Gemmatirosa kalamazoonensis: one gene and its partner. Each later gene encodes a partner of the first gene's protein in a complex. Links are inferred from orthologs where the notes say so. Each region holds a gene or a part of one and is shown on either strand. Other genes may lie near its edges. The genes, in order: accB and accD.

Evidence for each region.
Region 2: the proteins of accB (region 1) and accD are in contact, whole or in part, in a solved structure (PDB 8UXZ), measured with the Escherichia coli proteins. The link is inferred for Gemmatirosa kalamazoonensis from one-to-one orthologs.

What each region holds. Positions count from the first base shown.
Region 1 is NZ_CP007128.1:4,078,112-4,085,217, reverse strand. The notes cover bases 2,475-5,437. They hold accB (acetyl-CoA carboxylase biotin carboxyl carrier protein), read left to right. Parts: upstream 2,475-3,679; coding sequence 3,680-4,195; downstream 4,196-5,437. Other genes in these bases: accC (acetyl-CoA carboxylase biotin carboxylase subunit), read left to right, coding at 4,195-5,437; J421_RS17805 (M24 family metallopeptidase), read left to right, coding at 2,563-3,654; aroQ (type II 3-dehydroquinate dehydratase), read left to right, coding at 2,475-2,557. Outside these bases: J421_RS17820 (SurA N-terminal domain-containing protein), read right to left, coding at 1-422; J421_RS17815 (tetratricopeptide repeat protein), read left to right, coding at 663-2,093; more of aroQ, read left to right, coding at 2,090-2,474; more of accC, read left to right, coding at 5,438-5,589; J421_RS17790 (2-phosphosulfolactate phosphatase), read left to right, coding at 5,590-6,336; J421_RS17785 (FtsK/SpoIIIE family DNA translocase), read left to right, coding at 6,340-7,106. UniProt on the Escherichia coli protein: This protein is a component of the acetyl coenzyme A carboxylase complex; first, biotin carboxylase catalyzes the carboxylation of the carrier protein and then the transcarboxylase transfers the carboxyl group to form malonyl-CoA.
Region 2 is NZ_CP007128.1:3,921,957-3,929,067, forward strand. What follows is about bases 1-2,968. They hold accD (acetyl-CoA carboxylase, carboxyltransferase subunit beta), read right to left. Parts: upstream 1,931-2,968; coding sequence 1,070-1,930; downstream 1-1,069. Other genes in these bases: J421_RS17070 (bifunctional folylpolyglutamate synthase/dihydrofolate synthase), read right to left, coding at 1-1,073; rodA (rod shape-determining protein RodA), read right to left, coding at 1,978-2,968. In the rest of the region: more of rodA, read right to left, coding at 2,969-3,237; mrdA (penicillin-binding protein 2), read right to left, coding at 3,234-5,030; rod shape-determining protein MreD, read right to left, coding at 5,027-5,515; rod shape-determining protein MreC, read right to left, coding at 5,512-6,750; J421_RS17100 (rod shape-determining protein), read right to left, coding at 6,758-7,111.

The DNA of each region.
Region 1 (7,106 bases):
CGACGGTACTTCGCCGGGTCGAACTGCCCCTCCGTCTGCAGCTCCGGGCTGCGCAGCAGCTCCGGCGGCGGCGACGTCTGCGCGAACTTGATGATCTCCTCGTCGGTGACCGTGATGCCGCGCTTCTTGTACTCCTGCTGCAGGAGCGCGTCGTTCACCATGTCGTCGAAGACTTCCTGGCGCAGACGGGCGTCCTCGTCCAGCGTGAGCGCGCGACCGAGCTGCTGGCTCGCCTGCTGGCTGCGGTTCTGCACCGCGCGCTCGTAGTCCGTGTAGAGGATCTCGGCGCCGTTCACCTTCGCGACGGCGGTCGTGGTGGTCACCGGGGCGCGACCGAGCAGACCGGACGCCTGCGCGAAGAGGAAGCCGCCGACGAACGTGATCGCGATGATGATCCAGACGTACTTGGCGGCGCTCCGCATCGATTGCAGCACGGCGCGTAACTCCTGGCGTGAGGCGGTGAAGCGAGGGGGGACGAACGAGGGACGCGCGGGAGCGCGTAGCCAAAAAACCTAGCCCGGAAACGCAGCTAAAATCAAGGGAGCAACCGACTTCTGCGCGGTGGCGCGGTTGACCTGTCCGCGGCGGCCCGAGTATTATCCCGGCTTCCACCCCGTCGGAGTCTGCGCCTGACTCTGCCGTCCGCCCGCCGAGGGACCTGAATGGCCGCTTCCGCTCGGATCGACGAGCTCCGGTCGAAGTTCGACGAGAATCCCCGGCGGTACTTCGCTCCGCTGGCCAACGAGTACCGGAAGGCCGGCGATCTCGGCACCGCGATCGCGCTCTGCCGCACCCAGCTGCGGTTGTTCCCGACGCACATGAGCGGTCACGTTGTGCTCGGCCAGGCGCTGTTCGAGGCCGGCGAGCTGGCCGAGGCGCGACAGGTCTTCGAGCGCGCGGTGGAGCTCGATCCCGAGAACCTCATCGCGCTCCGGCACCTCGGCGACATCGCCCACGTCACCGGCGACGCGGACGCGGCGCGGCGGTGGTACGGCCGGGTGCTCGACACGGACCCCTACAACGACCAGATCGCCGAGCTGCTCCAGTCGCTGAACCCGAGCAACCAGCCCGCCGTCACTCCGGCCCCGGTCGGGCAGGTCGCCGAGCTGACCGACGACGCGGGTTGGGAGCCGCCACAGGCGCTCGCGACGGAGCCGCCGGTGGAGCACGTCGTGCCGCCCGACGCGCCGGGTGAGCCGGAGCCGACCGATGGCCGGTTCATCGACCTGCTCGACGACGACTTCCAGTGGGCGCCGCCGGTCGCCGAGGACGAGCGCGACGAGGTGCGCGAGGAGTCGCGCGAGGAGGCTTCGGAGCGGCCGCCGTCGGAGCTCGTCGACGCCGGCGCGTTCGACCCGGTCGTCGGCCTCGACCTCGTTCCGACCCACGACGAGGCGCTCGACCGGCTCGAGCCCACCGTCGACCTGGAGGAGCCGCCCGCCGCGGACACGTCGATCGTCGCCGAGCGGCCGCCGGCACCACCGGCACCGGATCCGTGGATCCCCGAGGAGGGCGATGCCCACGACCTCGTGACGTCGGACGCGTTCGCGACCGAGACGATGGCCGAGCTGTGCCTGGAGCAGGGACACGACGAGGAGGCGCTCGCGATCTTCGAGCGGCTCGTCGCGCAGCGCCCGGACGACGCCGGGCTCGCGCGGCGCACGCGCGAGCTGCGTGACCGGCTGCACCCGTCGACGCCGGCCGGGGAGACCGCCGGTGCGTTTCTCCGCGGGCTCGCCGAGCGTGGCGGCCCGGAACCCGCGGCGGAGGCCGCGCCGGAGCCAGCGCGCGAACCCGAGCCCGAAGCGATGCCGGAGCCGATGCCCGAACCGATCCCCCAGCCGACCCCGCAGCCGAGTCCCGAGCCCGTCGCCGAGCGGGACGCGTGGGCCGCCAGTGCGTGGGCCGGCGCGCTGAGCGCGGACGCGTCGGCCGCGGAGCCGCTGCTTCCGGCTCGTGCTGCGGACCGGCCCGAGCCCGCCGCCGAGCCGGCGCCGCCGGCGCCTCCCGCGCCGGCGCCCGCGGCGCCCGAGTCCGAGGAGCACGACCTCGCCGAGTTCAACGCGTGGCTGCGGGGGCTTCGGGACTCGTGAACATCGTCGTCGTGAATGGCCCGAACCTGAACCTGCTGGGGCGGCGCGAGCCGCACCTCTACGGCCATACGACGCTCGCCGACGTCGAGGCGCGCCTGCTCGAGGTGGGCAGGGAGCTGGGCGCCTCGGTGCGGTGCGTGCAGCACAACGGCGAGGGCCAGCTGGTCGACGCGATCCAGGCGCTCGCCGGCGCCGCCGACGGCGCGGTAGTCAACGCGGGCGCGTACACGCACACCAGCATCGCGCTGCGCGACGCGCTCGTCGGCGTCGGCGTGCCGTTCGTCGAGGTGCACGTGACGAACGTTCACGCGCGCGAGGACTTCCGTCATCGCTCCATGCTCGCGTCGGCGGCGCTCGGCGTGTTGTGCGGGTTCGGCACCTACGGCTACGAGCTCGCGCTGCGCGGGCTGGTCGCGACGCTGCGCGCGCGAGCGCAGAGCGGTTCTCCTTCTACAGCGGGTTGACCAGCGTGACCGACCGACGATCCGAACGGCTCGCTGCGCTCGTCGACGATCTCGCGCGGCTGCACCTCGACGGCATCCTCGTCACGGGACTCTCCAACATCCGGTACCTCACCGGGTTCGCGGGCACGAGCGCGCTGCTGTTCGTCACCGGCCGCGGCGAGGTGCTGTTCGTCTCCGACTTCCGTTATCAGACGCAGGCGTCGGAGCAGGTGGGCGAGCTCGCGCACGTGGTCATCGAGCCGCAGAGCCTCTGGACGGGGCTGTGGCGCGAGCTCGCCCAGCTCACGCACGTACAGGTCGCCGGCTTCGAGAGCGGGCACCTGCTGCACCGCGACTTCCAGCGCCTGCTCGAGGGCGGCGCTCGATGGACGTGGCGGCCGACGATCGACGTGCTCGAGCGGCTGCGCGAGCGGAAGGCGGCGGAGGAGGTGTCGCTCATCCGCGACGCGGCCGCCGTGGCCGAGCGCGCGTTGCAGCAGACGCTCGCGCAGGTGCGACCGGGGATGACGGAGCTCGCCGTCGCCGGTGCGCTCGAGCGTGCGCTGCGCGACGAGGGGAGCGAGGGCTTCCCGTTCGAGACGATCGTCGCGAGTGGGCCGCGCGCCGCGCTGCCGCACGCGCGAGCGGCCGACCGCCTGCTCGCGCGCGGCGACTTCCTGCTCATCGACTTCGGCGCGATCGTCGGCGGCTACTGCTCGGACATCACGCGAACCGTGGTGCTCGGCGCGGCGGACGCGCGGCAGCGCGAGGTCTACGAGGTGGTGCGCGAGGCCAACGCGGTGGCCTGCACGCACGTCCGGGCGGGCATGCGCGGTCGGGATGCCGACGCGCTAGCGCGCGACTACATTGACGAGCGCGGGTTGGGCGAGGCGTTCGGGCACAGTCTGGGGCACGGTGTGGGCCTGGACGTGCACGAGGCGCCTCGCTTGGCACGTGGCGCGGAGTCGGCGCTGCCCGCGGGTGCCGTGGTGACGATCGAGCCCGGTGTCTACCTCCCCGGATGGGGCGGCGTGCGCATCGAGGACGACGTGCACCTCGCGCCCACCGGACCGGAGATCCTCACACGCTTTCCGCGGGACCTCATCGAGCTGTCGTGATCCACGCGCCCCTTCTTCCGCTCCCATGATCGATCTGCGCTACGTCAAGAAGCTCATCGAGATGCTCGACGGGTCGTCCGTCGATTCGATCGAGATCTCCTCGGACAAGGGGATGAAGCTCCGCATCTCGAAGACGCCGCAGCAGCGCGGCACGATGCAGGTCGCCGCGCCGGTGGCGATGCCGGCGATGCCGGCCATGCTCCCCGCGCCGGTCGCGCCGTCGATGCCGACGCCGGCCGATGGGATGAGCGCGATCGCGGAGAGCGCCGGCGCGCGCGGCGAGGCGCCGGCCTCGAAGCTCCTCGAGATCAAGTCGCCGATGGTCGGCACGTTCTACTCGGCGCCCGATCCGAACTCGCCGTCCTACGCGAGCGTCGGGCAGCGCGTCTCGAAGGGGCAGATCGTCTGCATCATCGAGGCGATGAAGATCATGAACGAGATCGAGAGCGAGTACGACGGCGTCGTGAAGGAGATCGTGGCCGACAACGCGCACCCGGTCGAATACGGGCAGGTGCTGTTCCGCATCGACCCGAACGGGTGATGTTCAAGAAAGTCCTGATCGCCAACCGCGGCGAGATCGCACTGCGCGTCATCCGCGCCTGCCGCGAGCTCGGCGTCCAGACCGTCGCCGTCTACTCGGAGGCGGACCGCGAGTCGCTGCACGTGCGCTTCGCCGACGACGACGTCTGCATCGGACCGCCCCCGTCGCGCGAGTCGTATCTCAACATCCCGCGCATCATCGCCGCGGCGGAGATCACCGGCGCCGACGCGATCCATCCCGGCTACGGCTTCCTCGCGGAGAACGCGGAGTTCGCGGAGACGTGCGCCGCGTCCGGCATCGCGTTCATCGGTCCGACGGCGGAGCAGATCCGCGTCATGGGCGACAAGGCCGCCGCGCGCAAGGCGATGGCCGCGGTGGGCGTCCCGGTCGTTCCCGGCACGCCGGGTCCCGTGGAGGAGGCCGAGGAAGCGTTAGGCTTCGCGCAGGAGATCGGTTTCCCGGTCATCATCAAGGCGGCGGCGGGCGGCGGCGGGAAGGGCATGCGCGTCGCGACGGAGCCCGACGACTTCGCGCGGTCGTTCCAGCTCGCGCGCTCCGAGGCGCTCTCCGCGTTCGGCAACGGCGACGTGTACGTCGAGAAGTACCTCACGCGTCCGCGGCACGTCGAGTTCCAGGTACTCGGCGACACGTTCGGCAACGTGATCCACCTCGGGGAGCGCGACTGCTCGGTGCAGCGTCGCCACCAGAAGCTCGTCGAGGAAGCGCCGTGCCCGGTGATGACGCCGGATCTGCGCGCGCGCATGGGCGAGGCGGCGGTGCGCGGCGCGAAGGCGATCGACTACGTCGGCGCGGGCACGATCGAGATGCTGCTGAACGCCGACGGGTCGTTCTACTTCATGGAGATGAACACGCGCATCCAGGTCGAGCATCCGGTGACGGAGATGCTGACCGGCGTCGATCTCGTGAAGGAGCAGATCCGCGTCGCGGCGGGACAGCCGCTGTCGGTCGACGGCATGCCGCCGCTGCGCGGCCACGTGATCGAGTGCCGCGTGAACGCCGAGGATCCGGTGCGCAACTTCCAGCCGTCGCCGGGGCGCATCGACGTGTTCCATCCGCCGGGCGGCCCGGGCGTCAGGCTCGACACGCACGTGTACGCCGGCTACACGGTGCCGCCGTTCTACGACTCGCTCATCGCGAAGCTCATCGTCCAGGGACGCGACCGCGAGGAGGCGCTCAAGCGCATGCAGATCGCGCTCGAGAGCCTCATCATCGAGGGCGTCACCACGACGTCGCCGTTCCTCGCGCGCGTGATGCAGCACCCGCAGTTCCAGGCCGGCGACGTCGACACGAAGTGGCTCGAGCGCGAGTTCGATCGCATCCGGTCCGAGCTGCAGCGCGGGGACGCCGCGCCGTCGGCGCGGGAGCCGAGCTAGGTGCGCCTCGACGTCGTGTTCGGGGCGGCATCGGTCACCCCGGCCGACGTCGCCGGTCGGGTCGTTGCCGTCATCGACGTGCTCCGCGCCTCGACGTCGATCGCCACCGCCCTCGACCACGGCGCCCGCTCGGTCGTTCCGCTGGAGAGCGCCGAGGAGGTCATCCGCCGCTCGAAGAGCTTCGAGCGGCGCGACGTGCGGCTCGCCGGGGAGCGGCGGATGCTCCCCGTGCCGGGCTTCGACCTCGGCAACTCGCCGCGCGAGTTCACCGCCGACGCGGTGGAGGGGCGGACGATCCTGATGTCGACGACGAACGGCACCCCCGCGCTCGTCGCCGCGCAGGGGGCGCGTGACATCGTGGTGGCCTCGTACGTCAATGTGTCGCCGGTGCTCGCATACCTGCGCTCTGCGGCGCGGGGCGGCGTGGACATCACGATCGTCTGCGCCGGGCGGGAGCGGTACTTCTCGCGCGAGGACGCGGCCTGCGCGGGGCGCTACGTCCGCGGCGTGATGCGCCGGCTGGCCGGGGTGCTGCTGAACGACGCGGCGCAGGTGTGCGCGCTGCTCGACCGGCACCACGGCGACCGGGTGGAGGACATGCTCGCCGAGTCGGAGCACGGCCGCGCGCTCGTGGCGGCCGGCTTCGGCGGCGACCTCCCGCTCTGTGCCGCGATCGACGCGCACCCCGTTGTGCCGGTCTACGTGGACCGTCAGATTGTGAAGCTCGGACCCGACTGGGAGCGTTAGCTCATGGGCGCACCCGCCCTCCCGGGAGTCCCGCCGGGGGGGCGTCACGACGCCCCTCCTCCCACCCGCGGCACCCTCCCTCCCGAACTGCCCCGCGAGACGGCGCTCAAGCGCGAGCTCTCCGCGGTTTCCCTCCTGATCGCCGCCTGCTTCCTGGCAGGGGCCGTCGTCGCACGACTGCTCCCGCCGTCGATCGCGCACGGCGCGTTCGGGTCGTTCGGCGACGTCGTCGGCGGCCCGCTGCTCGCCGGCTTCGGCTGGGCGGGCTCGCTGTTCGTGCCGATCGCCCCGGCCGTGCACGCGCTGCGGCTGTTCGGGCGTCTCGACAAGCGCTCCGACCGCGACTGGCTGCTGTTCCTCGGCGGCATGGTGCTGCTCGCGCCGATCGTCACCGCGCTCGCCACGCACGTGGGCCGCGAGGAGAGCCTCGCCGCCGGGCTGTGGGGCGGGTTCGTGGCGTTCTACGCGACGGAGCTGTTCGGCGCCGTCGGCGCGTGGCTCGTCGTGCTGCTCGCGCTCAGCGTGCTCACGGTGACGACGCTCGCCTGGAGCCCGCTACGCGCGCTCATCGCCGGCCCGCCGCCGCCGCCGCTCACGTACGAGGAGGTGCTCGGCCCGTCGCTCGTCGACGGCGCCGACGCCGCGGCGCTGCCTAACGGGAAGAAGCGCCGTCGCCGGAAGGACGCGTCGGAGGATCTCGCCGTCGTGCTGGAGCCGTCGCCGGAGGAGATGCCGGCGGTGGACCCGGTGCTCGCCATGGAGGCCGTCGC
Region 2 (7,111 bases), 160 kb from region 1 along the record:
AGCTCGGTGAGGATCGCCGCCCAGTCCTTGTCGGCGAGCACCGCGACGAGCGCCGACAGCGGCCGCGGCAGCGACACCGTACGCAGCGTATCGGCCAGCACGCGCGCGCCGTCCGGGTTGTGCGCCACGTCGAACACCCAGCGTCCCACGCGCTGGAAGCGGCCCGGCAGCCGCACCGCGCCGAGCGCGCGTGCCGCGTCGTCCAGTGGCAGGCGCCACGCATCGCCCGCCGCATCGAGCATGGTGAGTGCGACGAGCGTGTTCGCCGCCTGGAAGCGGCCGAGCAGCGGCGTCGCGAGCGCGCCGCGCCCGAGCGCCCCATCGATCGTGAAGCGCGTCCCGTCCGGCGTGACGGCCACGTCGGACAGCGTCGTCTCGTCGGCGATCACGCGCACGGGAGCAGCGCCCACGGCTTCGCCGAGCGCGGCGAGCGTGTGCCGGATGGTGGCGTCGCGCTCGCCGACGACCGCCGGTCGTCCCGCCTTGAACACGCCGGCCTTCTCGCGCGCGATCGCGTCGAGCGTGTCGCCGAGCAGCTCCGTGTGATCGAGCCCGATCGACGTGACGGCCGACACGAGCGGCTGCACGACGTTGGTCGAATCGAGACGGCCGCCGAGCCCCGTCTCCGCCACCACGACGTCGGCGCCGGCGCGCGCGAAGTGGTCGAACGCCATCGCCGTCGTGAACTCGAAGAACGTGGATCCGATGCGCTCCGCGTTCGCCGTGTGCGCGTGCACGAACGCCACGACCTCGTCCTCGGTGATCGGCCGGTCGTCGACCACGATGCGCTCGCGGAAGTCGACGAGGTGCGGCGACGTGTAGCGGCCCGCGCGCAGCCCCCGCGCGCGCAGCAGCGCGTCGAGCGTCGCCACCGTGCTCCCCTTCCCGTTCGTGCCGGCGACGTGCAGCACGGGCAACGCGAGATGCGGGTCGCCGAGCGTGGCGAGCAGCGCCCGCGTCCGCTCCAGACCGTAGCGGCTGCCCCCGGTGGTGCGCGCGAACAGGTGCTCCAGCGCTGCCCGGTAGGCGCCCGTCGCGTGTGGCGCGACGGCGGCGAGCTGCCCGGCGCTCAGGACGCTGCGGCCCCGACGGCGGCGGGCCGCCCCAACATGTGCCGGAGCAGCTTCTCCAGCGTCCCCTTCAGCTCGCGGCGGTGCACCACGTCGTCGAGCATGCCGTGGTCGAGGAGGAACTCCGCCGTCTGGAATCCCTCGGGGAGATCCTGCCCCAGCGTCTGCTTGATGACGCGCGGTCCCGCGAAGCCGATCACGGCGCCCGGCTCGGCCAGGATGATGTCGCCCAGCATCGCGTAGCTGGCGCTCACGCCGCCCGTGGTGGGGTTCGTGAGGATCGACACGTACGGCACGCGTCGCTCGGCCAGCTGCGACAGCACGGCGGACGCCTTCGCCATCTGCATGAGCGAGAGCACCCCCTCCTGCATGCGCGCGCCGCCCGACGCCGAGATGAGGATGAGCGGGTGCTTCTTCTCGAGCGAGCGCTGTCCCGCGCGGGCGATCTTCTCGCCGACCACGGAGCCCATCGAGCCGCCCATGAACGCGAAGTCCATCACCCCGAGGTTCGCCGGGATGCCGCCGATCGACCCGGAGGCGGTGATGATCGCGTCGCCGTCGCCCGCGTTCGTGTTCGCCTTCTTCAGGCGCTGCGGGTACTCGGGGAAGCCGAGCGGGTCCACGGAGCGGACGTCGTCGTCGGTCTCCTCCCAGTTCTCGTCCAGGAGGATGTTGACGTACTCGATGGCCCGGACGCGGCGGTGGTACTCACAGACCGGGCAGACGTTCAGGTTCCGGACGAACTTCTCCCGGATGTCCGTGTGTCCGCACGCCTCGCACTTCTCCCAGGCATCGGGTGGGATCTCGAGACGCTCGCGCCGCGGGACGCGAGGCTTCTTGTCTTTCCGGAACCAGGCCATGGGGGTGAAATCTGTCGCCAGGCGGCCTCAGACGGCACCCCTGTGATCTAGATCGCCAAATGCTCGCCGCGACCCCTTCCCTCCGCGGAGAACCGCACCAGCGCCCCGATCGCCAGCCACGAGATCAGCATGAACGAGCCGCCGTAGGAGAAGAACGGCAGCGGGATGCCGGTGATCGGCATCAGGTTCAGCGTCATGCCCACGTTCACCATGACGTGGACGAACCAGCTCGCGGCCAGCCCGAACGCGGCGAGGGAGCTGAACGAGTCCGTGGCGCGCGACGCGATGCGCGTGCAGCGCAGCAGCAGCACGAGGAACAGCGCGAGCGCGATCGACACGCCGATGAACCCCATCTCCTCGCCCACGACGGCGAAGATGAAGTCGGTGTGCTGCGCGGGGAGGAACGCCAGCCGCTTCTGCGAGCCGAGCGTCCACCCCTTCCCGAACCACCCGCCCGAGCCGATCGCCACCTGCGACTGGATCACGTGGTAGCCCGACGCGCGCGGATCGTTCTGCGGATCGAGAAAGACGAGCAGGCGCCGCTGCTGGTACGGCTTCAGCTTGTCCCACACGAGCGGCGCGAGCACGCCCATGAACACGTTCGCCACGACGAGCGTCACACCCTCGGCCAGGTACGGCTTGTACCAGAACAGCAGCGCGAGCAGCAGGAGGAACCACGTCCCCCAGAACGTCGGACTGAACGAGAGCAGCAGGCTCACCACCGGGCTCGCGAGCAGCACGAGCATCGGCCACGGCACGCCGGCCCAGAACAGCATGGCGAACAGGATGCCGATGAGCACCATGCCGGAGCCGAGGTCCGGCTGCGCCATGATGAGCAGCCACGGCACGAACACGACCACCGCGGGCTTCCACAGGTCGAGCAGCGACTTCGGCTCCTCGCCGCGTTGCGCGAGCACGCGCGCGAGCATCAGCGCCGTGAGCGGCTTCGCGAGCTCCGCCGGCTGGCCGAGGCGGTGCCCGGCGATCGTGAGCCACCCCTTCATGCTCGCCGCGGTCCCGGCGCCGGAGCCGAACACCAGCGTCACCGCGAGCAGGAACAGCCCGAACAGGTAGCCGGGCCACGCGATCCATTCCAGCAGCCGCGTCGACGCGCGCGACACGGTGTACGCGCCGCCTAACGCGATGACGAACCACACGAGCTGCCGCTTCCACGCGCCGGCGACGAATGCGTTCATCACGCTCGGGTCGACCTGGCCCGCGGAGTACACCATCGCGATGCCGTAGACCGACAGCAGCAGCGCGCACACGACGAGCGGCCAGTCGGCCGCCTGCAGACGGTGCCTCATCCGCCGTTCGTGACCGCTTCGTCGACGGTCGCCTGCGCCTTGAGGTAGAAGCTGATCATCTGCGACGCGATGCGTGCCGAGACCGAGCCGTGGAAGGGCACCTTCTCCAGCATCACCGCGACCACGATGCGCGGCTTGTCCGCCGGCGCGAAGCCCGTGAACCACGCGTGGTTCAGCTCCTTGCCGGTGGCCGGATCGAACTGGCCGCTCTGCGCCGTGCCCGTCTTGCCCGCGATCGCCACGCCCTGGATCGCCGCGCCGGCCGCGGTCCCGCGCTCCGACACGACGCCGGCGAGCGCCTTACGGATGCCCGCGAGCTGGTCCGGCGGCAGGTTGTACACGCGCTGCCGCGGCGACTGCAGCCGCGCGATCGTCGGACGCGGCATGATGCCGTCGTTCGCGAGCGCGGCGTAGAAGCGCGCCATGTTGATCACCGTCTGCGCGTTCTCGCCCTGGCCGATCGACATGTTGATCGCCGTCGACGCGGGGACGAAGTTGCGCCCGTACTTCTTCCGGAAGTACTCGCGCGGGTCGGAGGGGAACAGCGGCCGCATCTCGCTCGGCAGGTCGATCCCCGTGCGGTCGTTCATGTGCAGGCGCAGCCCGCCCGCCACGAGCTCCGACAGCTGCAGCTTGAGGCCGAGCTGGTAGAAGTAGACGTCGCACGACTTCTCGATGGCCTGGGCGAGGTTCACGTTCCCGTGCCCTCGCTTGTCCCAGCAGCGCCAGTAGCCGCGGCCGAACGAGAAGCCGCCCGTGCACGGCTGGTCCATGTGCGTGTCGAGATTCACGAGCCCTTTCTCGAGCCCCGCGATGGCCGTGGCGAGCTTGAACGTCGACCCCGGCGCGTAGCGACCCTGGATCGCCTTGTTGTACAGCGGACGGCGCGGGTCGGTGTTCAGCGAGTCGTAGTACGCCTTCGGGATGCCGCCCGTGAAGCGATTCGGGTCGTAGCTCGGCGCGGACACGAGCGCGAGCACGCCGCCGGTCTGCGGATCGATCGCCACCGCGGCGCCCTGCAGCGTGTCGCCGAACAGCGACTGCGTGAGCTTCTGCAGATCGAGGTCGATGTTCGTGTACAGCGCAGGCGCGGCCTCCGGCTGCTGGTCGTCGCGCGGCGCCTCGCGCACCACGCGCCCGCGCGCGTCGACCTCCACGAACCGATAGCCCTCGCGGCCGCGCAGCACGTTCTCGTACTGCCGCTCCAGGCCGCCCTTCCCGATGCGCATGCCCGCCTTGTACGCGCTGAACTCCGGCTTCGTCAGCTCGGCCTCGGAGATCTCGCCCGTGTAGCCGATGATCGACGCGACGGACGGGCCGTCCGGGTACCAGCGCTTCGGCGTGCTCTGGATGATGAGGCTCGGGAACTCCGTGCGGTGCTCCTCGAGCACCGAGACCTGCGCGAAGTTCGCGTCGGCGAGAATGACGGCGGGCCGGTTGGGGGCGCGGTTGAAGCGGCGCACCGCGGTCGCGATGTCGTCGTCCGTGAACGGGATCACCGCGTTCAGGCGGCGCAGCGTCTCGCGCAGCGAGTCCGGGCTCGGCGACAGCACCGAGACCGTGTAGCCCGGGAGGTTCTCGGCGATGACCTTGCCGTTGCGGTCGTAGATGATCCCGCGCGGCGCGGGAAGCGGGACCTCCCGCAGCCGGTTCTCCTCGGACTGCATGACGTACTCGGCGTGGTGCAGCACCTGTGCGCGATAGAACGCGCTGCCGAGCAGGACGAACGACGCCACGAGGAGAACCCTGGCGCCCCGCGAGCGGCGGGCGATGTCGTTCGGATGGAAGCTCATCCCGGAGAGCGGCCCAGCAGTGGCCGCAGCAACAGCAATAGGAGCACGCCGGACAGCGCGGTCACCGTCGCGGCGAGCGGGGACCAGAGCAGCAGCTGCATCACCAGCTCGGGACCCTGCAGGCGCCGCTCTGATACCAGGTACAACGCATCGAAGGTCCACTTGCCGACGAAGAAGAACATCGCGCTGAGCGCGATGTTGTCGGCGAAGAACACCGCCTTCAGCCACGACGCCAGATACGCGACGACGCTCATGCCGAGCGCCCCACTCCCGAACGCGGACGGCGTCAGCGCATCGGACGCGAGCCCGATGATGAAGCCGAGCACCGCGGCCAGCCCGGGGCGCATGCGTACCGCCACGAGCAGCACCGCGATCACCAGGAAGTCGATCGGCGCGCGCCAGCCGAGCAGCGGGCGCAGCGTGTAGTGCAGCAGCACGAGCGCGACGAACGCGAGCGCGACCCGCAGACCGGCGCCGAAGCTCACAGGTGGGCCCCGGGCACGGGTACCGTGGGCCGCGGCACCGTGGGCCGCGGCACGGTGGGCCTGGCGGTGCGGCCCGCGGTGTCCGCGGTCGCCGGCCGTGGCGCCGGCGTCGTCGACGTGGGCGTGGTGGTCGTCGTCGGGCGCGGCGGCGCCGCCGAGGGCGCGGCGGCGGCCGGGCGCGGCGCGGCCGACGGCGGAGTCGCGGCGGGCGTCGTCTGCGGCGGCACCGGGCGCGGCGCGGCGGCCGAGTCGGCGCGCGCCTGCTCACGACCGAGCGAGTCGAGCGCGGCCCGTCGGGCGGCCATCTCCTGCTCGGCCGCGACCCGGGCGAGCGAGTCGCCGCCGGCCGCGATCGCGCGGGCCGCCGAGTCGGCCGAGGCCTGGCTCATCCAGATCGTCGTCACGCCCTCGTCCGACCGCTTCTTCAGCAGCATGAAGACCGGGCCGAGGTTCGCGAGCGACGCCGCCGGCTGCAGCAGGTACGTCCGCGCCCACTTCTCCGGCGTCGAGACCTCGCGGATGACCGTACCGACCGGGATGCCGCGCGGATAGGTGCCGCCGAGCCCCGAGCTGATGATGAGCTGTCCCGCCTTCAGCGGGGAGCGGAACGGCACGCCGCGCATCTCCAGCAGGCCGAGCTCCTTGCCCGAGCCGAGCCGCGCCTGCACCACCCCGAACGCCGAGTCGTTCGGCGTCGTCGCGCTCACGCGGAAGTCCGGATGCGCGTACGAGATCGCGATCGACGACGAGGCGTCGGCCGTCTGCACCATGCCGACCAGCCCGTCGGCGTTGATGACCGGCGTGAACGGCTGGATGCCGGCCCGCGACCCCGCCGTGACGCTGAACGTCTGCAGGATCTGCCGCGACACGAGGTCGCTCTCGAGCTGCGCCGGCGTCGCCTCGGCGGCCACGAAACCCCAGCTCAGCCGCGATCCGAGGGAGAGCGTTTTCCGGAGCCGCTCGTTCTCGCTCCGCACGGCCGAGTACTCGATCTGGAGCCGCGTGATCTGCGCGAGCCGATCCATCCGCTCGTCGTACGAGACGAACGCCGCGCGCATCAGCTCGGCCCGTCGCTGCAGCTCGGCGAACGGTGCGACGATCGTCCGCCGGAGGGCAGCCGCGGAGCGATCGCGCAGCTGCACCGGCAGGAACAGCAGGATGAGCGACCCCAGGAAGCAGGTACCGAGCAGCGCGTTGTCGATGACGCTGCCTACGCGCGAAGCTCTCGTCGCCATCGCGGCCTCAGGTCGTCAGGACCGACCAGTACTTCTCCTCGTCGTCCAAGATACGGCCGGTACCGCGGACCACGCAGGTGAGGGGGTCGTCGTCGACGTGGATCGGCAGCCCGGTCTCCTGGCTCAGCATCATGTCGAGCCCGCGGATCAGCGCCCCGCCGCCGGTCATCACGATGCCGCGGTCCACGATGTCCGACGCGAGCTCCGGGGGCGTGATCTCGAGCGCGCGGCGCACGGCGTCGACGATCTGCTGGATCGGCTCCTGGATCGCCTCGCGGATCTCGCTCGAGTGCACGCGCACCGTCTTCGGGATGCCCGAGACGAGGTCGCGCCCCTTCACCTCCATCTCCCGCTCGTCGCC